DNA from 4 places in the Streptomyces sp. NPDC006711 genome. Region 3 is predicted to be linked to each of the others. Evidence: riboswitches for the same ligand, from Rfam matches in the RefSeq annotation. Region 3 holds a riboswitch; each other region holds the start of a gene.

Region 1 (5,530 bases), on a different contig from region 3:
TACGTTCGGGGGGTGCAGGACGACGCCCCACTCACCGCCGGTCCGGAACTCTTCACCTGGGAGTTCGCCACCAACCCCTACCCCGCCTACGCCTGGCTCCGCACGCACACCCCCGTGCACCGCACCCGGCTCCCCAGCGGCGTGGAGGCCTGGCTCGTGACGCGGTACGGGGACGCCAAGCAGGCCCTCGCCGACCAGCGGCTCTCCAAGAACCCGGCGCACCACGCCGAGCCCGCCCACGCCAAGGGCAAAACCGGCATCCCGGGCGAGCGCAAGGCCGAGCTGATGACGCATCTGCTCAACATCGACCCGCCCGACCACACCCGGCTGCGCCGCCTCGTGTCGAAGGCGTTCACACCGCGTACGGTCGCCCAATTCGCCCCCCGCGTGCAGGAGTTGACCGACCAGCTCATCGACGCGTTCGCGGCGAACGGCGAGGCCGACCTCATCCACGAGTTCGCCTTCCCGCTCCCCATCTACGCCATCTGCGACCTCCTCGGCGTACCCCGCGAGGACCAGAACGACTTCCGCGACTGGGCGGGGATGATGATCCGGCACGGCGGCGGCCCGCGCGGCGGCGTCGCACGTTCGGTGAAGAAGATGCGCGACTATCTCGCCGAGCTCATCCACAAGAAGCGCGAGAACCCCGGTGACGACCTCATCTCGCGGCTCATCGAGGCCAGCGACCACGGCGAGCACCTGACGGAGAACGAGGCCGCCGCGATGGCCTTCATCCTTCTCTTCGCCGGGTTCGAGACCACCGTCAACCTGATCGGGAACGGGATGCACGCCCTGCTGGGCAACCCCGGGCAGCGCCACCGCCTCCAGGCCTCGCTCGCGGCCGGCGAGAGCGCCCTGCTGGAGAGCGGCGTAGAGGAACTGCTGCGCTACGACGGGCCGGTCGAGCTCGCGACCTGGCGGTTCGCCACCGAGGCGCTGACCATCGGCGGCCAGGACATCGCACCCGGCGACCCGGTCCTGGTCGTGCTGGCCGCCGCCGACCGCGACCCGGAGCGCTTCGACGATCCCGACACGCTCGACCTCGGCCGGCGCGACAACCAGCACCTCGGATACGGCCACGGCATCCACTACTGCCTCGGCGCGCCGCTCGCGCGACTGGAGGGACAGACCGCCCTGGCGACCCTGCTGCGGCGCCTGCCGGACCTGCGTTTGGCGGTGGAACCGGAGGAGCTGCGCTGGCGCGGCGGCCTCATCATGCGCGGACTGCGCACGCTGCCGGTCGCGTTCACCCCGCCGCGCTGAGGCGGCGTACCGGAGGCCTCGCACGGAGCGCGACTGACACGCCGTCAGGACTGTGACTTTTATGTGATCGTGAGTCCATCGACTTGTGACAGACGTTCGAGTACGGCTACGTTCACCGTTCATTCGGCTCAGCAGTCACACGGAAGGCCTTATCCATGCGCTCCGGGAATGGACGGCATCGTCGACCCCGCCAGGCACCCGCCCTCGTCGTAGCGGCGGGAGTGACCGGATCGGCCATCGCGCTTCCCCTGCTCGCCGCGACCGGCGCGAACGCCGCGGACGCCGGCACCTGGAACCAGGTCGCCTCCTGCGAGTCCGGCGGGCAGTGGAGCGCCGACTTCGGCAACGGTCTGTACGGTGGGCTCCAATTCTCGCAGGCCACCTGGGAGGCGTACGGCGGCAACGAGTACGCCCAGCGCGCCGACCTCGCCAGCCGCGCCCAGCAGATAGCCGTCGCCGAGAAGGTGCTCGCGGCCAAGGGGCCCTCGGCGTTCGCGAACTGCGGCGCCGACGCCGGCCTCACCAAGGGCGGCGGCTCGGCGGACGTCGATCCGGGCGTGCCCGACACCTCGGGCTCCACCGCGTCGCCCGCGCCGTCGGTTCCGGTCACCCCGGCGACCCCGGCCGTCCCCGCCACCAAGACGCCCGAGGACGCCGCCACTCCGGGCGGCACGGCCGCCACCCCGGCCCCGGACGCCACCCGGCAGGACGGCCCGGCCAACTCGCCGGCGCCCTCCGCCTCCACCCCGTCCAGCTCCGGCAAGCACCGGGGCGCCCCCGCGCCGGAGGACGGCGCCGGCGCCAAGCCCGGGTCCACCGCGCCCGGCGCCGAGGCCGGCCGGCCCGACCCCGCCGCCGGCGACGGCACGGGCGCCCCGGCCGGCGAGAACCGCGACGCGGGGCAGCGCGCCTCGCGGGGTGACGGCGCCTCACGGGAGAGCGGCAACGCCCCTGACGCGAGCGGCGCCTACACCGTCCGCCCCGGCGACAACCTCTCGGTCATCGCCGACGCGCACAAGGTCCAGGGCGGCTGGCCCGCGCTCTACCACGCCAACGAGCGCCTGATCGGCACCGACCCCAACCTCATCCTGCCTGGCCAGAGCCTGGACCTGAAGGGCGTGACCGCCGCTCCCGCGGCCCCCGCGACCCCGAGCGCGCCCTCGTCGGCCACCGCGTCCCCCGCCCCGTCCGCCACCCCGAACTCGGCCCCGCAACAGGGCTAGTTCGGGGTGTATGTCCGTTGTGTGCAAGTGAGACATGGGTCTCTTCGCCTCAACTGGCGTGTCCCGTCTGCCCGGTCCGTCCGCCCCGCCCCTCACCTGCGGAAACATCCCTTCTGTGGCCGCAAGTAAGGGGGTTTTAACCCCGATGTGCCTCTTTGAACATTGGCGGGGCGTGTGTTTTCGTCGGACTCGCTCGTCACCGCGAGCCCCTTCGACCGAGAACGCCGAATCCTGCCGTCGGCCGATGGGAACAGTCGACGCTTATGCGCCGTAGGCAGGAGCGGGGGACCCAAGGTAGGCGCCGGCCCCGGCAGTTCACACGGACTGCCGACCGGCTTGGGGTGAAGACGGACGCACGACGTCCGGCCGGGCAGCTCACGCCCGAACCCGACAGCTCACCTCGCAGGCGTCGGTGAGGAGAACTCATGCTGCTTTCCGGCAAGGGCAAGCACCGCCGCCCGTCCAAGGCCGTCCGTGTCGTCACGCTGGCCGGCGTCGCCGGTGCCGCGGTCGCCGCTCCGCTGATGGCGGCAGGCAACGCCTCCGCCGCCTCCGTGCAGACCTGGGACGCCGTCGCCCAGTGCGAGTCCGGCGGCAACTGGTCCATCAACACCGGCAATGGCTACTACGGTGGCCTCCAGTTCTCGCAGTCCTCCTGGGCCGCCGCCGGCGGCACCAAGTACGCCTCGCGCGCCGACCTGGCCACCAAGGGCCAGCAGATAGCCGCCGCCGAGAAGCTGCTCGCCATCCAGGGCCCGGGTGCCTGGTCCTGCGCCGGCGCCGGCAACCTGAGCTCCGGCGGCGCCAAGGCCGATGTGGACACCTCCGGTTCGTCCTCTTCCTCTTCGAAGTCGGCCAAGCCCTCGAAGCCGAAGCAGCGCGTCCAGCCCCAGCAGAAGACGCAGCAGGAGACGCGGCAGAAGCCGCAGCGGACCGAGCAGCGCACCGAGGCGGCGCCGAAGGCCAGCCGCAGCGAGCAGCGCACCGAGCCGGTCAAGCAGGGCGACGGCGAGTACACCGTCAAGTCCGGCGACACGCTCGGCAACATCGCGACCGCCAACCACACCCAGGGTGGCTGGCAGAAGCTGTTCGACCTGAACAAGGACATCGTCAAGGACGCGAACCTGATCTTCCCGGGCCAGAAGCTCCACCTCGGCTGAGCCGGCCCGCCCCCAAGGTCGGCCCCCCAAGGTCGGCCCGCCCCCAAGGCAGCCCCGCCCCGGCGCGCGTTCCCCCGTACGCGCCGGGCCGGGGCTTTCGCTGTTACCAGACAGTAGTGTTGTGGGCCTTTGCCCGGGAATCAGGGTCATTGGGCCCTTTTTCGTCCCAGGACGCGGGCACTCGGCCGGCTGGACCCCCGGAGCCGGTTAGGCTCTTGTCGCAAGGCGAAGCGACCCCGCGGGTCCCTTGCACCGCCTGCGTCACATCTAGCGTCACATCCCAGAAGGAGATGCTCGTGCCGTCCATCGACGTCGTCGTAGCCCGGGAAATCCTGGACTCCCGAGGCAACCCCACGGTCGAGGTCGAGGTCGGCCTCGACGACGGCAGCACCGGCCGTGCTGCCGTCCCGTCCGGCGCCTCCACCGGTGCCTTCGAGGCCATCGAGCTTCGCGACGGCGACCCCAACCGCTACGGCGGCAAGGGTGTCGAGAAGGCCGTCCTCGCCGTCATCGAGCAGATCGGCCCGGAGCTCGTCGGCTACGACGCCACCGAGCAGCGCCTGATCGACCAGGCCATGTTCGACCTGGACGCCACGGACAACAAGGGCTCGCTCGGCGCCAACGCCATCCTCGGCGTCTCGCTCGCCGTCGCGCACGCCGCCTCCGAGGCCAGCGACCTGCCGCTCTTCCGCTACCTCGGCGGCCCGAACGCGCACCTGCTGCCCGTCCCGATGATGAACATCCTCAACGGTGGGTCGCACGCCGACTCCAACGTCGACATCCAGGAGTTCATGATCGCCCCGATCGGCGCGGAGTCCTTCTCCGAGGCCCTTCGCTGGGGTGCCGAGGTCTACCACACGCTCAAGGGCGTCCTGAAGCGCAAGGGCCTCTCCACCGGCCTCGGCGACGAGGGCGGCTTCGCGCCGAACCTGGAGTCCAACCGCGCCGCCCTCGACCTCATCCTTGAGGCCATCAAGGAAGCCGGTTACGCCCCGGGCAAGGACATCGCGCTCGCGCTCGACGTCGCCGCCTCGGAGTTCTACAAGGACGGCAAGTACGAGTTCGAGGGCAAGTCCCGCTCGGCCGCCGAGATGACCGAGTACTACGAGGAGCTCGTCTCCGCGTACCCGCTGGTCTCCATCGAGGACCCGCTGTTCGAGGACGACTGGGCCGGCTGGAACACCATCACCTCGCGCCTGGGCTCCAAGGTCCAGATCGTCGGTGACGACCTGTTCGTGACCAACCCCGAGCGTCTGGCCCGCGGCATCGAGGAGGGCTCCGCCAACGCCCTGCTCGTCAAGGTCAACCAGATCGGTTCGCTGACCGAGACCCTGGACGCCGTCGAGATGGCCCAGCGCAACGGCTTCAAGTGCATGATGTCCCACCGCTCCGGCGAGACCGAGGACGTCACCATCGCCGACCTCGCCGTCGCGGTGAACTGCGGTCAGATCAAGACCGGCGCACCGGCCCGCTCGGACCGCGTCGCCAAGTACAACCAGCTCCTGCGCATCGAGGAGATCCTGGACGACGCCGCCGTCTACGCCGGCCGCAGCGCCTTCCCCCGCTTCAAGGACTGAGCACCGGCCGCTCGCCGAGCCGAGCGGCCAAGGCGGCTGAGCCCCAGCCAGTCGTCCCCGCGTCCCCGGCCACGGTCCCGTACCGTGTCCGGGGACGTATGTGTGCGGCGGGGAGGCGGGAGAGCGATGGGCAACGACGCCAAGGTCAAGGACCGCGACCGGTTCTCCACCGCGGCCCGGCTCAAGGTGCTCGGCGAGCAGACCGCGGCCCGCGTCTACCGCTCGCAGAACAAGCGCCAGGCCCGCCGCTCCCGCCTCACCGGCCGCGCGGCGCTGCTCGCCCTCGTGCTGTGCTCGCTGATCGTGG
Region 2 (5,530 bases), on a different contig from region 3:
GCCGATCAGCCGCATCCCGTAGGAGCGGGCCTGGCGCACGAGCGCGCGCTGGCGCTCCCGGCCGGCCGGGCCGCTCTCCGCGTAGTCGGCGGCGAGGACGACCAGGCCCTGCACGCCGTGCTCGCCGCAGTCGGCGACCGCGTCCGGCACCCGTTCGGCGGGCACCGCGAGGACGGCCAGGTCGACCGGTTCGCCGATCGCGCCGACGCTGGAGAACGCGGGGACGCCGTCGATCTCGCGCCGCTCGCCGGTCAGCGCCCGGTTCACGGCGTAGAGCCGTCCCGTGAAACCGGCCTCCAGGAGGTTGCGCAGGACCGCGCGGCCGACGCCGCCGGGGGCGCGGCCCGCGCCGATGACGGCGACCGAACCGGGCGCGAGCAGGCGCCGCACGGATTTCGCCTCGGCGCGGTATTCCCTGGCGCGTTGCACGGCGAGCGATTCGGCGGTGGGTTCCAGATCGAGCGTGAGGTGGACCGAGCCGTCCTCGAAGGAGCGCTTCTGCTGGTACCCGGCGTCCGTGAACACCTTGATCATTTTGTTGTTGGCCGGGAGCACTTCCGCGGCGAACCGCCTGATGCCGCGCTCGCGGGCCACCGCCGCGATGTGTTCGAGCAGCGTGGAGGCGACGCCGCGCCCCTGGTGGGCGTCCTGGACGAGAAAGGCGACCTCGGCCTCGTCGGCGGGGGCGGAGGCGGGGCGGCCAAGGGCGTTGATCCGGTCGTAGCGCACGGTCGCGATGAACTCTCCGCCGACCGTCGCCGCGAGCCCGACCCGGTCGACGTAGTCGTGATGGGTGAAGCGGTGCACGTCCTTGGCGGAGAGGCGGGGGTAGGGAGCGAAGAAGCGGTAGTACTTCGACTCGTCCGAGACCAGCTCGTAGAAGGAGACGAGCCGGCCGGCGTCCTCGGGGCTGATGGGCCGGATGCGCGCGGTGCCGCCGTCGCGCAGCACCACGTCGGCCTCCCAGTGAGCCGGGTACGCGGGGTCGGACGCCGTCGTCATACCGAAAGCGTACGGGTCGCGTGGGCGTACCGGGCGGGGCAAGGTGGCAAGGGGGTGTCTGGTGGATCAGGGTCGGTCAGGGCGCCGCGCCCCCGGCCATGGTCCACCAGACACCCCCTAGGGAGTGTCTTCAAAGTGGCGTCGTCCGCCCGTAGGGCGGGGCCGGCGGGGTCTGGTGCGTGCGATCGCAAGGCGAAGGAGGGAGTCGACGCGGAGCATCGGCGACCGACGACAACGCCGCGAGCGTGCGTGCCAGACCCCGCCGGCCAGACGGGACTTTGAAGACACGACCTAGGGCCGGCCGGCGGCGCACCCGGGCCCGGGGTCGGCAGGAGCACGGCACACCCCATGAGAGACTGGTCTAGACAACCGTCAGAGATTTCGAAGGGCAACACCATGGCTGAGCGCCGCGTCAACGTCGGCTGGGCCGAGGGCCTGCACGCCCGCCCCGCGTCCATCTTCGTCCGTGCCGCCACGGCTGCCGGAGTCCCCATGACGATCGCCAAGGCCGACGGCAACCCGGTCAACGCCGCGTCCATGCTCGCGGTGCTCGGCCTGGGCGCGCAGGGCGGCGAGGAGATCGTGCTGGCCTCCGACGCCGAGGGCGCGGACGCCGCGCTCGACCGGCTGGCGAAGCTGGTCGCCGACGGCCTCGAGGAACTGCCCGAGACCGTCTGACCCGGCCGGCCGCACACCGAAGGACCGCCGGGCCCCGACACGGGCCCGGCGGTCCTTCGTCGTCAGGTGCGGGCGCGCGCGATCTCGGTCCCGCGCGGCGCCCCTCGCTTTCTCGGCGTTCCGCTCGGTGCGGCCACCCCGGCCGCCCCGAGCCCGCGCGGCCGGTGGGCGCGCGAGGACCGCTCGGTGTGCTGGGCCATGAGCGAGCGGGCGCGTTCGGCGTCGCCCCGGGCCACCGCGTCGGTGACGGCGCCAAGGCCGTCCCACGCCTGGGCCCCGCGCTCGGACGGATCGGCCACGTACATCCAGGCGATCTTGCGCCGCACCTGGGTGAGCGGCGCGATCAGGGCCGGGCTCGCGCAGGCCTGGGCCAGCGTCTCGTGGAACCAGCCCCACAGCTCAGCGCAGTCCTCGCCCGCACCGCGCCCGGCCCGCTCCCTGCCCAGCCGCACCAGGGCGCGCAGCACGGTGAGATGGGCCTCGTCGCGGCGCGCGGCGGCCCGCGCCGCCGCCAACGGCTCCAGCAGCAGGCGCAGTTCGAGGAGGTCGGCGCCCTCGGCGGCGGTGGGCTCGGCCACCCAGGCGCCGGCGTATCTGCGGGTGGTCACGAACCCCTCGGACTCCAGGGTGCGCAGGGCCTCGCGGACCGGGACGCGCGAGACCCCGTAACGGCGGGCGAGCGCTTCCTCGGCGAGCCGGCCGCCGGGCTCGTGGACGCCCGCCACGATGTCGTCGCGGATGGCCGCGCACACCGAATGCGCCGGAACGCGCATGCCTCGACCTCCGCCTGGTACACGGCGCGACGCGGTCGTCGGCGCTGGTCGGGCGACTGTACGCAGGCCGTGTTAATTCCCCGTGACGCGTCGGAGCCCAGGGGCGCCTTCCGGCCAACGGCGAAGGCCCCCGCGCGCGTCACGGGGGCCTTCGGTGGGCGCGGGGGCGCCGGGGTGCCTTCGGGTGGGACGCTCAGACGTTCACGCCGTGCGAGCGCAGGTAGGCGACCGGGTCGATGTCCGAGCCGTACTCCGGTCCGGTGCGGGCCTCGAAGTGCAGGTGCGGGCCCGTGGTGTTGCCGGTGTTGCCCGACAGGGCGATCTGGGTGCCGGGCTCGACCGACTGGCCGACGGTGACCTGGATGACCGAGAGGTGGCCGTACTGGGTGTACGTGCCGTCCTGCATCTTGATCACGACGTTGTTGCCGTACGCGCCGCCGGGGCCGGCCTCCACGACGGTGCCGAGGCCCACCGCGTGCACCGGGGTGCCGATGCCCGCGTGGAAGTCGATGCCGGTGTGGCTGCCGGAGGACCACAGCGACCCGCCGGTCTTGTAGCCGGTGGACACATAGCTGTTGGATATCGGCGCGACAAAGGTGTTGAGGCGCTTGCGCTCGGCCTCGCGCGCCGCGCGCTCCTTGGCCTCGCGTGCCTCCTGGGCCCGCAGTTCGGCCTTGCGCCGGGCCTCGGCCTCGGCCTCCGCCTTCGCCTGGGCCTTCGCGGCCGCCTGCTTCTGCGCGTCGGCCTGGGCGCCGAGCTGGTCGGCGACGGTGTCACCGATGACGATGGCCTGCGTGAGACCGGTGTCGGTGACGGTGTTGTCGGGGGCGGCGACGGCCGGGGAGGCGAGGGTGCCCACGACTCCGGCGGTGGCGAGGGTGGCGATGCCCGCGATGTTCGCGCTGCGGCGCGTCATCCGGCTGGGCGCGCGGTGTTTCCCGGTGGCACGGGTGAACGCCATGGAGTGGCGGTGTCCTTTCCTTCCATCTCGCCTACCGGGTTAGCTGACGGGTTCGGAGCAGGAAGGTCTCCTACGGACTCCCCCGCGGGCGGAGGCGTCCGATTCACCCCAGGGACTGAGTGGGTCCCCGGCTCCCCTGGCTCGCGCCATCGGGGACTCGGCGATCGCTGTCCGGTGCCGCGGCTGCGGCGGGTGGTGACGGACAGCGCGACTGACGCTAGACGGCCGGTCTTTCTCCTACCAAACAGACGCCGCATTTTGTTGCGTACGCCACACGACAGAGAGGCAACCTCCCCAACAAACAGGACATATGGGCAGACCCCGGGGGCGCGTGCGCCACCGGGGTCCTTCCTGTCACCGAGGCCCCGGGGATCCCGGGGGCCGAAGGGGCGTCAATCAGCCCGTGACGACGCTCACTTCACCGATGCCCAGCGCCCTGACCGGCTCCTCGATCTGCGCCGCGTCGCCCACGAGCACCGTCACGAGCCGGTCGGCCGGGAAGGCGCTGACGACGGCCGCCGTCGCCTCCACGGTGCCGGTCTCGGCGAGCCGCGCGTACAACTGGGCCTGGTAGTCGTCCGGCAGGAACTGCTCGACCTGGTCGGCCAGCGTCGCCGCGACCGCCGCCGCCGTCTCGTACTTGAGCGGGGCTACGCCCACCAGGTTCTGCACGGCGCTCTCGCGCTCGGCGTCCGTCAGCCCTTCGGCGGCCAGCTTGCGCAGCACCTTCCACAGGTCATCGAGCGCGGGACCGGTGTTGGGAGTGTCCACCGAGCCGCTGATGGCGAGCATCGCAGCGCCACCGTCGGGGCCCGAGCGCAGCACCTGGCCGAAGGCGCGCACACCGTAGGTGTAGCCCTTCTCCTCGCGCAGCACCCGGTCCAGACGGGACGTCAGGGTGCCGCCCAGGCAGTACGTGCCGAGCACCTGGGCCGCCCAGACGCGGTCGTGGCGGTCGGGGCCGACGCGGCCGATGAGCAGCTGCGTCTGGACGGCGCCCGGGCGGTCCACGATGACGACGCGGCCGGTGTCGTCGGCGGTGATCGCCGGGACGGGGCGCGGCTCGGCGGTGTCGCCGGTCCACGCGCCCAGGGTGTCGGCGAGGATCGCGTCGAGGTCGGTGCCCGACAGGTCGCCGACGATGACGGCGGTCGCCGTCGCGGGACGCACGTGCGCCTCGTAGAAGGCGCGCACGGCGGCCGCGTCGATCGCCCCGACGGTCTCCTCGGTGCCCTGGCGGGGCCGGGAGATGCGCGAGGTGGCCGGGAAGAGCTCCTTGGAGAGCTGCTTGGCGGCGCGGCGGGCCGGGTTGGCCTGCTCGTGCGGGATCTCGTCGAGCCGGTTGCGCACCAGGCGCTCGATCTCGGAGTCGGCGAACGCGGGGGCCGCCAGCGCCTCGGCGAGCAGCGAGAGCGCCTTCGGCAGCCGCGAGAGGGGCACTTCGAGCGAGACCCGGACGCCGGGGTGGTCGGCGTGCGCGTCGAGCGTGGCACCGCAGCGCTCCAGCTCCGCGGCGTACTCCTCGGCCGAGTGCTTGTCGGTGCCCTCGGTCAGGGCGCGCGCCATGATCGTGGCGACGCCGTCCAGGCCCTCGGGCTCGGCGTCCAGCGGGGCCGCGAGGAAGATCTCGACGGCGACGACCTGCTGTCCCGGCCGGTCACAGCGCAACACGGTCAGGCCGTTGGCGAGCGTGTCGCGCCCGGGGGCCGGGAAGGCCCACGGCTCGGCGGCGCCGGCGGCCGGCTTGGGGTGGAACTCCATGGTCACGACAGCGTCCGTCACTGGCCCGCCTCTTCTTCCTCGTCGTTGCCTGCCTCGGGTGCCCCGGTGGGCTCGTACACCAGGACCGCCCGGTTGTCGGGGCGCAGCGTCGCGGCGGCGACCGCCTTGACCTCGGCCGCGGTGATCTCCAGGACGCGGTCGACCGCGCTCAGGGCGAGCTGCGGGTCGCCGAAAAGGACCGCGAAGCGGCACAGTTCGTCGGCGCGGCCCGCGACGGTGCCGAGCCGGTCGAGCCATTCGCGCTCCAACTGGGCCTGGGCGCGCTCCATCTCCTCGTCCGTGGGGCCCTCTTCGGCGAACCGCGCCAGCTCCTCGTCGACGGCGGCCTCGATGT
Region 3 (5,530 bases):
GGTATCCCACAACACCGGGGGTTTGAGGTGTGTGTATCGCCACACCCTGACCTGCCGGACCACCGGCTAGGGTCTGTCGGCAGCCTACAAAAAGGGACGCCACCATGTTGCGAGCGCCGTTCGACTGGATCGACCGCGAATCCCAGCGCCGCGAGCGCGCCGGCCTGGTGCGAACGCTCCGTCCGCGCGAGGCCGGGCAGGAGCTGCTGGACCTGGCGAGCAACGACTATCTGGGCCTGACCCGGCATCCGGCGGTGACGGCGGGCGCGGCCGACGCGGCCCGCCGCTGGGGCGCCGGCGCCACTGGATCCCGGCTCGTCACCGGCACCACCGCGCTGCACGCGGAGCTGGAGCGCGAACTCGCCGACTTCTGCGGCTTCGAGGCGGCCCTGGTCTTCTCCAGCGGGTACGCGGCCAACCTGGCGGCCCTGACCGCGCTCGGCCCGCACGGCTCCCTGATCGTCTCCGACGCGGGCAACCACGCCTCCATCGTGGACGGCTGCCGGCTCGCCCGCGCGCGTACGGACGTGGTGCCGCACGCCGATCCCGAGGCCGTCCGCAAGGCGCTCGACGCGCACGGCGGCCCCGCGCTCGTCGTCTCGGACACGGTGTTCTCGGTGGACGGCGACGCCGCCCCGCTGCCCCAACTGGCCGCACAATGCCGGGAGTTCGGGGCGGCCCTCGTGGTGGACGACGCGCACGGGCTCGGCGTGCTCGGCGCCGGTGGCCGTGGCGCTCCGTGCGCTGCGGGGCTCGCGGGCGCGGACGACGTGGTCGCCACCGTCACCCTGTCCAAGTCGCTCGGCAGCCAGGGCGGCGCGGTCCTCGGCCCCGCTCGCGTCATCCGGCATCTGGTGAACGCGGCCCGCACCTTCATCTTCGACACCGGGCTCGCCCCGGCGGCGGTCGGCGGCGCGCTCGCCGCGCTGCGGCTGCTGCGCGCGGAGCCGGAACGCGCGGGGCGCGCCCGGGCCGTCGCCGCCGAGCTGCACGCGCGCCTCACCTCGGCCGGGCACGCCGCTGTGCGCCCGGACGCGGCGGTGGTCTCCGTGCGGGCCCCCTCGCCGGAGGCGGCGGTGACCTGGGCCGCCGACTGCCGCACGGCCGGGCTCGCGGTCGGCTGCTTCCGGCCGCCGTCGGTGCCGGACGGGATCTCCCGCATCCGTCTGACGGCCCGGGCCGACCTGACGGAGCGGCAGATCGAGACGGCGGTGGGCACGATCCTGCGGACCGCGCCCACGAATTGAGTGCTACTGGTTCTCCCCATCAACTGATGGGTGATCAGTTCCCTTCTGACACCAGGCAGATGAAGCGGCGCCAGGCCGGCGTGCCGAAGAGCAGCGCGGGTCCCGCAGTGCGTTTCGAGTCGCGTACGGCCAGCAGCTCGCCATTGAGCCGTGCCGTCTCGACGCAGTTGTTCATGCCCACACTGCGACGCGGACGCCGCCACGCGGCCTGGGTGAGAAGGTGACTGGAAGGGACGTGCGCGGGATGCGCGGACATCATGCCTCCCCACTCGCCCGGCCCGGCCCGGTCATTCCCGGGCCATCAGGGCGATGAGATCCAACGAGTCCTCCATGGAGAGCGCGAGTGCCTGGACGGTCCGGAACGCGGCACCGTACGCCTCCAGGTCTTCTCTCCGCTCCAGATAGAGGCTACTCGTCAAGTGGTCGACAACGACCACATCCAGATCCGAGTTGGCCGGAAACGAAAACATCGTGAAAGGGCCGGTGAGCCCGACATAGCCGCCGTAATGGAAGGGGATGACCTGGAGCCGCACCTGGGGCAGGGCGGCCAGTTCCACAAGGTGGCGCAATTGCTCGCGCATGGTCGCGGGCCCGCCCACCCTGCGGCGCAGCACCGCCTCGTCCAGTACCGCGCTGAGCATCAGCGGGGGATCGGCGCGCAGCACCAATTGGCGGGCGATCCGCACCTCCACGAGGGAGTCGACCTCCTTCGGGGCGAGACCACCGAGCGCGGCCCGCGTCACCGCCCGCGCGTAGGCCGGCGTCTGCAACAGGCCCGGCACCACCGAGGTCTCCAGGGTCCGGGCCGAACGCGCCTGTGACTCCAGGCTGATGAAGTCCCGGTACTGCGGCGCCAGCAGCCCGCGGTACGCGTGCGTCCAGCCCGCCTCCGCGCCGCCCGCCGAATCCGCCAACGCGCCCAGCAGCGCCCGCAGTCGCGGGTCACGCACGCCGTAGGCGTCGAGCAGCCGGGCCACGTCCGCCGGCTTGACCCCGCTGCGGCCGGTCTCGATCCGGCTCACCTTCGACTGGTGCCAGCCGACGAGAGCGGCCGCCTCGCCACTGGTGAGCCCCCTGTCGTCGCGCAGCCGCCGCAGTTCCTCGCCGAGCTTGCGTCTGCGCACCGCCGGTCCGTGCCCCATGGCCGCCTCCTCTGGCTCTGTCGGCTCTGTTGCCTCCTTCGTCTTCGGCGATGGGTAAGTGTGGGCCCACATACGGTCTTCCGTCGCAGAGTTCACTGCTTTGAGCGACAGATATATGCATATCTTGGTGGATGGCGCCCGGGACCGGCACGATGAGTGCCACTCTGACGCGAAGCACAGTCCGAGGCCTGTCGTCCTCTCCGCGAGCGCTCATTCGCCAGGAGTCTCAGAGCCGGCCCGGGCGGGAAAGGGACAGCGTCGCCATGGCAGACCATCTCGAAGCAACCCTCACTCTGCCGAGCGATCCCGCCTCGGTCTCCGCCGCACGGCGCTACGCCGCCACGATCCTGGCCGACTGGGGCCTGCCGCCGGACGCCGACGCGGTCGACACGGTGCGGCTCATCGTCTCCGAGCTCGCCACCAACGCCGTGCAGCACACCTTCGGCCAGTCGCCCACCTTCACCGTGAACCTGAGTCTTGAGCGCGAGGAAGTGCTCAGGATCGGCGTCACCGACAGCCATCCGCGCTGGCCGAAACGATTGCCCGCGGCCGTGCAGCAGGACAACGGGCGGGGCATGGTCATCATCCGCTGGCTGGCCGCCGAATCCGGGGGCAGGCTGTCCGTCGAGCCCACGCAGGACGGCGGCAAAACGGTCTCGATCGCACTGCCGTGGCCGACGGCGGTCCAGGACGGATAACCGCCCGGGCCGGGGCGCGCCACCCGCGCCGGCTCCTGAGCGCCCGTCAGCCCACCCGCCCGTACCAGACGCTGTGGCTCCAGATCCGCTCCAGGCGCACCACGGTCCCGGACTTGGGCGAGTGCCAGATGCGGCCGCCCCCCGCGTAGATGCCGACGTGGTACACGCTGCCTCCGGAGTGGAAGAACACCAGGTCGCCGGCCTTGCGCGAGGAAGCGGAGACGTGCCGGGAGGTGTTGTACTGCTGCTGCGCCGAGCGGGGCAGGTGGCGGCCCGCCTGCTTGAACGAGTAGAGCGTGAGCCCCGAGCAGTCGAAGCGTGAGGGGCCCGACGCGCCGTACTGGTAGGGCGAGCCCTTCTTGGACGCGGCCACATGGAGCGCCCTGGCGGCCACGGCGGCGGCGTTCGCTTCCGGCGTGGCACCCGGTACCAGCGTCGTGGCGCCCGTCGCGGCGAGAGCGAAGGCACAGACGGTGCCCAGGCGGACAGCCAGGGACGGGATGTACGTCCGCGCGGTCATGCGCAACCCTTCGTCAAACCGCCTGCGAAGGATGACCTGTCGGGTTCGGACTGGCGAAGACGCCCGGCCGCGTGCGCGGCTTCACCCCGAGGGAGGGCCGGCTCACCGGCCCTCCCGAAGTACTCGGGTCCTCCACTCCTGCCGGTCCACTCCTGTCGACCAGTCGTCCGGAACGGCGGCAGGACTCGGCGTCCGCCCGGACCGCCTCGCCGAGGTGGCGGGGGCTTGTCGTCTCAGGGATCTTCACGCAACGACTGTCGGATTACCGGACCGAAACGGCTTTGTGTGAGACTGCTCACGCCTGCCCCATTCGGGTGGACACGGGCACTTCAACCCCTTCTCGACCGGTCCTGACCAGGCTCGTACCAGCTACGGAAGGATCGATTCCGCATAGGGGTGGCCGCCATAAGCAACTCATAAGGGTCAGTGGGTGGAGCCGCGGGTGGGCCGAAAGGGGGTACTCCATCTGGTCCGTTTCGCCTGCCCGGTGAGCGCGTCGAATGCCGCCCGGGCCGCGCGGCGCCTCTAACTCCCCGTCCCGGGTGGCACCGTGAGGCGGCCCGCGCGGCGCTCGCCGTCCAGGACGCGAAGCGCCCGTGTCAACGTGCTGGCGTGCACCCGTGTCTCCCCGCGCAGATGCATGAGGGTGAGGGCGTCCTTGAGCGCGGCCGCCCGTCCCACCAGGGCCTGCGCCGCCCGCAACGCGCTGTAGGTGTCATGGCCGTGCGCCGGGTTCACCCGGCCGAGCAGGTCGACCACTTCGAGATAGGCGTCGATGAACTCGCCTTCGGCGCGCGTGAGCGCGGGCAGCGGCGGCAGTTCCGGCGGCAGCACGGCGCCTCAGTTCCCGCGCGCGGAGGTCTTGCGGCTCTCCAGGACGTGGTCGGCGATCCCGTACGCCACCGCCGCCTTGGCGTCCAGGACCAGGTCCCGTTCGATGTCGGCGGCCACCTGCTCGGCGGCGCGCCCGGTGTACTGGGCCAGGAGCCCGGTCAACAGCGCGCGGCCGCGCAGTACTTCCGCCGCCTGGATCTCCAGATCGGACGGCTGGCCGCGCAGCGGCTCCTCCATGGCCGGCTCCTTGAGGAGCACCCGTGACGCCGGCTGCACCAGGCGCTTGCCCGGCGTCCCGGCCGCCAGGAGCACCGCCGCGACCGAACTCACCTGCCCCAGGCAGAACGTCTGCACATCGCAGCTGACGAACCGCATCGCGTCGTGGACCGCGGTCATGGCGGTGAGCGAGCCGCCGGGGGAGTTGATGTAGAGGCAGATGTCCCGGTCCGGATCGGCGTGCTCCAGGTGCATGAGCTGGGCCATCACGTCGTTGGCGGAGGCGTCGTCGACCGGTGTGCCCAGAAAGATGATCCGCTCCTCGAAGAGCTTGGAGTACGGATCGAGCGTGCGGACGCCGTTGGTGGTGCGCTCCTGGAACTCGGGCAGCACATAGCGGGCGGCGGGGCGGTGGTTCATGGCGTACCTCTCCTTGACCGGACCTCGGGGCGGCCTCCGTAAAAAACGTACAGGACGTACAGAAGCGCCGGGTTGAGCATCCGTCGGGGAGCACGCGCGAGGCAAGGGGCCAGGCGGCGGTTTCGCTGTGGGCGAGCGAGAGATCGCGCCGTCGGGTGCGGGGTCTGGCGCGATAGGCGCTCTCCCGGCTGCCTTCGTCGATGGCTAGCGTGCGGCGGCGCGGGGGTCACCTGGGGAGAGGGCTTACTGACGTGTTCTATTACGCGTTGCGTCTCGTGCTGTCGCCGCTGTTGCGGTGGCTGCTCCGCCCGAGCGTGGAGGGGAGCGGGCGGGTGCCGGGGACGGGTGCGGTGATCATCGCGGGAAACCACCAGTCGTTCACCGATCAGTTCCTGCTCGGGGTGGTGCTCAGGCGCCGCCTCACCTTCCTGGCGAAACAGGAGTACTTCACCG
Region 4 (5,530 bases), on a different contig from region 3:
CTGCGGTGTGCGCGGCACAGCAGGGTGAGGAGGGCGCAGTCGAAGAAGTCCACGGGGCGCAGGTCCACGACCACCCGGGCGCCCGCCGGGTGGGTGGCCGCGTCGAGATGGCGGCCCACGTCGGGCGCGGACGCCAGATCGACGGTGCCGTACACCTCGACCACCGTGACGCCCCGCACCAGATGGGTGCGGGCGGTGCGGCAGCGGCCCGGCAGGAGCCCCGGGGGAAGGGGTACGGGGTCCGGGGCTGACGGCCGAGCGGTGGTTCCCATGGCAGCTCCCGGTCCAGTAGGGATCCCCGCCCCTGCGGGGTACATGATCGTCGGGCAGTCACCGTGGTCCGGGGTGACGCACTACCACCCTAGGAACAGGCACGTATGCAGAAACGTGCAGCCTTCAAATTGTTCAGCCCTGGGGGTGAACAAAATTTGCGCCGCCCTAACCCGCGCGTCAACGGCGCGGTGCGGGCCCCGGCCGGGCGGTCACGGGACGGGCCGGGCGCCCTCCCGCCGTGAGGGGTGCCCGGCCCTGGGAACGCCTCGCTCAGTAGGCGCCGAAGACGTTGTCGATCGACCCGTAGGTCTTGGCCGCGTAGTTGCAGGCGGCGGTGATGTTGGCGACCGGGTCGTAGAGGTCCGTGGACGTGCCCGGCACGTGGAACGCGGCGAACGTGGGCTGGATGACCTGAAGCAGTCCCTTGGACGGGGTGCCGGCCACGGCGTTGGAGTCCCAGTTGTTGATCGCCATGGGGTTGCCCGAGGACTCGCGCATGATGTTGCGGTAGATGCCGTCGTAGGTGCCGGGGATGCCCGCGCGTCCCATGATGTCGAGCGACTGCTTGATCCAGCCGTCGAGGTTGTTCGGGTACGAGGAGGCGGTCGCGGTGGCGAGCGTGGCCGGGCGCACGGAGCGGTCGGCCCGGTCGGCCGAGGCGTTCCGGGCCGAGGGGGCCGCAGCCGCCTTCGCCGGACCGTTGACGATGAGCCGGATACCGGGGTGGATCATGGCCGGATTGCTGCCGATGACGCCCTGATTGTCCTGGTACAGCTGCTTCCAGCCGCCGCTCACGCCGAGGGCGTCCGCGATCCTCGCCAGCGAGTCGCCCGCGACGACGGCGTAGCTCGTGGGCGACGCCTTCACCACCGTGGCGGGCTTGGCGGCCGCCGCGACCTGGGCCACGGTGGCGGAGTGCGCCGGGGCCGGCGCGGCGCCGGCCGTGGTCGCGCCGATCACCGGCATGGCGAGTACGGCGCCGCCCGTACCGGCGGCGGCGAGGCCCCGGCTGAACGAGCTGGACTTGGGCCGGCGGTGCTTGCCCTTTGCAGGCATGGTCATGTCCTCTCCGTCGCCTGCGAGGTGAGCTGTCGGGTTCGGACGGGAGATGTCCGGCCGCGCCACACGCGGCTTCACCCCAGCCGTTCCGGAATCCGGACCGGCGGCTTACCTGGGTCCCCCGCTCCTGCCATACGTGTGTGGGAGGTTTCCGGACGGTGGCAGGATTCGGCGTTCCACCCGGATTGACGGTGAACTTAAACGAATAGGGCGAGCGGAAACAAGGCCGGAATTCATGGATGCCGACCCGCGATATTGATCCACTGAAAAGCGGGAATGTGGATCATGGCCACCCGGCACTCAACTCTCTTGCGCCCGAACGGAAATGCTCTCGCGGACTTCGCTGACTACCCGTCGGGCGAGTGACCCAATTCACGCGGCCGACGCGCAACCGGTCAGGGAGTACCGCAAAATGACCAGGGTCTCCCAATAGCCCCAATTAGGACATTATTCGAGCAGGGAGGGAACACCATAGCGTTCTATTTGGGACAGATTGGACTTTCCGCGCTCTCTGTGGGGTGGCCGAAGTGGGTGGTCCGCCTCGGGCGGGCAGCCGACCGAGGAGTCGCCGACTCGGACCCGTTGCCCTCTACGTCGGCCGGCTGACGCGTGGCGAATCCGGTGGACACGGTCGTCCCTTCCCGACTCATGGGCCCCCGGACCCCTGCTCGGACCTCGCAGAGGAGCCCCCGGAGGGTCGCGGAGGCGGGCGGCCGGCCCGGAGGTGCCGCCCGCATCCCCCGGCGGGAAAAGGATGGTGGCGGTGGATCAGATCGCCTGAGATCATTTCGGCATTCGCCGTCCGGACCCCCGGCCCCGGCCGTCCGCCAGGTGACTTCCCCTCCAACTCACGCCTCCGCCAAGGAAGAACAATGAACGCCGTCGAAGAATTCAAGAAGATTCCCACGACCACTCTCGCCGACCTTCTGGGGCGAGCCCAGGTCATGGATATCGGAATGCGTCCCCTGTGGTCCCCGATTCCGCGCGTCGCCGGTCCCGCATTCACCGTCCGGTGTCCTGCGGGCGACAATCTCATGCTGCACGCGGCCATCCACCGTGCCGAGCCGGGATCGGTCGTCGTCGTCGAATCGGGAGATCTGGACTACGCGCTGGCGGGCGGAAACGTCTGCGCGGTCGCCCAACGCCGGGGCATCGCCGCCTTCGTGGCCGATGGCGTCATCCGTGACCTCGCCGAGGTACGCGAGTTGGGCTTTCCCGTCTTCGCCCGGGGCGTCATTCCCATTCCCGGCACCAAAAAGGCCGTCAGGCCGCTGAATGCCCCGGTGCGCTGCGGCGGTGTGCGGGTGGCGGCCGGTGACGTGGTGGTGGCCGACGAGGAGGGTGTCGTGGTCACCCCTCGCGAGGACTGGGAGCGGGTGCTCACCGAGGCCCGGCGCAAGCTGGCCAAGGAGGCCGAGGAGTCCCTTGACGCGTGGGAGCGGGCGCACCGCGCCCGGATCGACGCGATCCTCAGCGACGGCGGCTTCGAGGGCTGAGCGGGCTTCGCGCTGAGCGGCTTCCGGGGGCTGAGCGGATTTCGCGGCAGAGCGGGCTTCGCGGCTGAGTGACTTTCGCGGCCGAGCGGGCCCGGGCTCAACTACCGCGCCACACTGGGGGGTTGAGGACCGGCCCGGGCCAACTGCCGCGTGGCCGCAGGCCGGAACCGTACGCGACGGCGCTCCGCTCTGGCCCGCGCCCTCAGACCGTGCCCACCTCGCGGACGAGTTCCAGGCTCAGGACGCGGTCGAGGTGGGCGAAGGTCTCGAACTTGGCCCCCTCCGGCACGTCGGACGCCGTCTCCAGGTCCGCCAGGAGGCGCAGGACGGTTCCGGTGTCGAGCCGGGTGTCCAGGGCGGCGCGCGCCGTGCTCTTGAGGCCGGGCGGGATCGGCTTCGACGGATGGCCTGCCCAGTGCGCCACGGCGCGCCGCCAGCGGGCGAGCGTGCGGGCGCTGTCGTCGATCTCGTCGGCCGTGGCCGTGACCGGTTCCTCGTAGGGGTGGCCGAGCAGGACCATCCGTACCACCGACGGATCGAGGCCGTCCAGGGCGGGCAGTTCGGCCTCGCCGACCCGCAGGCAGGCGGCGGACGCCTCCTCGGGGGTGCCGCTGGTGACGTGGACGGCGGGCGGACCGCCGAGACTTTCAGTGATGTCCTCCAGGCCGCCCTCGGCGTCGGCGGGGCGGACTCCGGCGGCCCGGGCCCCATGGGGGGCCGGGCCGGTCCGGCCCACGAGGACGGCCCGGCCGCGCAGTTCGACGACGCGCGCGAGCACGTCCGCGATCAGGAGCACCCGCAGTCCCGTCCCCGCCGCACCGTCGGCGGGGACATGGGCGCAGACGCGCAGGGGACCGGGTCCGGCGAGTTCGTCGACGATGCGCAGCACATCGCCGAGCCTAGGGGGTCAGGGCCGCCGGGGACAGCGGCGCGCGCCTTCTCAAACGGCCCGCGCCTTCTCAGGCGAGGAGCGGCTTGAGGGCGCCGCCGCGCAGCCGGGTGACCAGCGGCCCGGCGTACCGGCGCGCGGACCAGGTCACGGCGAAGGCCATCACCGCTCCGACCACCAGCGCGGCCAGCACGTCGTGCGGGTAGTGCGCCCCGACGTACACCCGGGACGCGCCCATGAAGAGGGCGGCGACGGCCGCGACGGCGCCGAGTCGGCGGTCGACGAAGAACAGCGCGACGGCGGCGGCCACCGCGACCGTGGTGTGGTTGCTGGGGAACGCGTAGTCGTCCAGCGGCGGGCACTTCTCGATCAGGAAGTCGTGCGGCAGGGCGCGGCAGGGGCGCGGCTCCGTGAACACCGACTTGACCGCGTCGTTCACCACGTACGCGAGCACCATCGCGACCGGCGCGGCGAGCGCCGCCGCCATCACGGACGCGTCCTTGCGCCGGGCGATCCACCAGCCGATGAGCATGAACACCGCGAACAGGCCGACGCCGTAGCTGGTGTAGACGGTCACGGGGCCGTTGAGCCAGTGCGTGTGCCGGGCGAAGTCGGTGATGTCGCCGTACAGGCCCCCGTCGATGGACGCGCCGTCCAGGGCCTGTGTCGTGGTGGTGGGACTGGTCATGGGTCGCGGTTCTCCGAAGGTTCGGTGGGCGGGCGCGCCCGGCCGGAAACGGGGCAGGCCGATCAGGCGTCCTGCGAGTGACGGCCCGGCGGTCGGAACATGAATGTCTACAGGCACGTAGACGCTACACCGTGCCGACAGGTTGCGTCGGGGCGCGGTGCGGGGGGACCGGCCGGTGTCAGGTCCAGATCGCCCCGGCGAGCGTGACGCCGATGAAGGCCGCGCCGAGCCCGGCCACCACGCCGGCGACGACATTCGCGGCAGCGTAGAACTTCGCCCCGTCCTCGGCGAGCCGCAGCGTCTCGTAGGAGAACGTCGAGTACGTGGTGAGCGCTCCGCACAGTCCGGTGCCGAGGAACAGCTGCGTCTGCGAGGATGCGGCGCCCGCCGCGACCGCGCCGGTCAGCGTCCCGAGGATCAGACAGCCGATGACGTTGACGGTGAAGGTGCCCCAGGGGAAGAGGCTGTCGTGCCTCTTTTGCACCGCGAGGTCGGTGAGGAACCGCAGCGGGGCGCCGACCGCCGCCCCCAACGCCACGAGCAGCCAGGTCACTTGGGGCTCTCCTGTCCCCCGTGGCGGACGATCTCGCAGGCGTCGAGCATGATCAGGCCGCCGGCGACCAGTTCGTCGAGCTGGGGCAGGAAGGCCCGTACGCGCTGCTCCTCGTCCACGACGACCACCGCCACGGGCAGGTCCTCGCTCAGGGACAGCAGGCGCTGGGTGTGGATGCGGGAGGAGGCGCCGAAGCCCTCGATGCCACGGAACACACTGGCGCCGGCGAGCCCCGCCGCGTGGGCGCGGTGCACGATCTCGGTGTACACGGGTCTGTGGTGCCAGAGGTCGCTCTCGCCGATGAGGATGGTCAGGCGCAGGGCCCGTCCGCCGGAACCGGTCATCGCTGCCTCCGGGCGAGTACTCGTCGGGTGATCCACACCGCGGCCCACACCGCCGCGAGGGCCGTCAGGAGCGTCAGGGCCAGGTAGGCGATGGCGGTGCGGGGCCTGCCGTCCGCCATCAGCTTCTGGATGTCGACGGCGTAGGTCGAGAAGGTGGTGAAGCCACCGAGCACGCCCGTTCCGAAGAAGGGGCGCACGAGCCGGTGCGCGGCCCAGACGTCGGTGATC

What was found. A riboswitch is a leader RNA that binds a small molecule or an ion and turns the genes downstream of it on or off. The one in region 3 is predicted to bind cyclic di-AMP.
Region 1: it holds a riboswitch for cyclic di-AMP, as region 3 does, so the genes downstream of both, ACFYM2_RS32635 (transglycosylase family protein) here and ACFYM2_RS15155 (C40 family peptidase) in region 3, are expected to answer to the same signal.
Region 2: it holds a riboswitch for cyclic di-AMP, as region 3 does, so the genes downstream of both, ACFYM2_RS29865 (M23 family metallopeptidase) here and ACFYM2_RS15155 (C40 family peptidase) in region 3, are expected to answer to the same signal.
Region 4: it holds a riboswitch for cyclic di-AMP, as region 3 does, so the genes downstream of both, ACFYM2_RS09520 (transglycosylase SLT domain-containing protein) here and ACFYM2_RS15155 (C40 family peptidase) in region 3, are expected to answer to the same signal.

Annotation. Positions count from the first base shown of each region.
Region 1 covers NZ_JBIAGO010000027.1:32,974-38,503, reverse strand. The annotation lists gene ACFYM2_RS32645 (cytochrome P450) at 13-1,263, shown strand; gene ACFYM2_RS32640 (transglycosylase family protein) at 1,485-2,486, shown strand; cyclic di-AMP (ydaO/yuaA leader) riboswitch at 2,743-2,910, shown strand; gene ACFYM2_RS32635 (transglycosylase family protein) at 2,912-3,646, shown strand; gene eno (phosphopyruvate hydratase) at 3,937-5,223, shown strand; gene ACFYM2_RS32625 (septum formation initiator family protein) at 5,350-5,530, shown strand, end outside.
Region 2 covers NZ_JBIAGO010000020.1:68,273-73,802, reverse strand. The annotation lists gene ACFYM2_RS29880 (GNAT family N-acetyltransferase) at 1-1,002, opposite strand, end outside; gene ACFYM2_RS29875 (HPr family phosphocarrier protein) at 1,399-1,680, shown strand; gene ACFYM2_RS29870 (GntR family transcriptional regulator) at 1,743-2,453, opposite strand; gene ACFYM2_RS29865 (M23 family metallopeptidase) at 2,647-3,414, opposite strand; cyclic di-AMP (ydaO/yuaA leader) riboswitch at 3,428-3,587, opposite strand; gene ACFYM2_RS29860 (M16 family metallopeptidase) at 3,811-5,175, opposite strand; gene ACFYM2_RS29855 (pitrilysin family protein) at 5,193-5,530, opposite strand, start outside.
Region 3 covers NZ_JBIAGO010000006.1:133,891-139,420, forward strand. The annotation lists gene ACFYM2_RS15135 (8-amino-7-oxononanoate synthase) at 105-1,247, shown strand; gene ACFYM2_RS15140 (DUF397 domain-containing protein) at 1,282-1,503, opposite strand; gene ACFYM2_RS15145 (helix-turn-helix domain-containing protein) at 1,535-2,389, opposite strand; gene ACFYM2_RS15150 (ATP-binding protein) at 2,653-3,087, shown strand; gene ACFYM2_RS15155 (C40 family peptidase) at 3,134-3,607, opposite strand; cyclic di-AMP (ydaO/yuaA leader) riboswitch at 3,612-3,795, opposite strand; gene ACFYM2_RS15160 (hypothetical protein) at 4,133-4,441, opposite strand; gene ACFYM2_RS15165 (ATP-dependent Clp protease proteolytic subunit) at 4,448-5,077, opposite strand; gene ACFYM2_RS15170 (lysophospholipid acyltransferase family protein) at 5,329-5,530, shown strand, end outside.
Region 4 covers NZ_JBIAGO010000003.1:397,413-402,942, forward strand. The annotation lists gene ACFYM2_RS09515 (STAS domain-containing protein) at 1-272, opposite strand, end outside; gene ACFYM2_RS09520 (transglycosylase SLT domain-containing protein) at 544-1,329, opposite strand; cyclic di-AMP (ydaO/yuaA leader) riboswitch at 1,332-1,516, opposite strand; gene ACFYM2_RS09525 (RraA family protein) at 2,205-2,828, shown strand; gene ACFYM2_RS09530 (hypothetical protein) at 3,031-3,717, opposite strand; gene ACFYM2_RS09535 (phosphatase PAP2 family protein) at 3,788-4,405, opposite strand; gene crcB (fluoride efflux transporter CrcB) at 4,584-4,958, opposite strand; gene ACFYM2_RS09545 (DUF190 domain-containing protein) at 4,955-5,302, opposite strand; gene crcB (fluoride efflux transporter CrcB) at 5,299-5,530, opposite strand, start outside.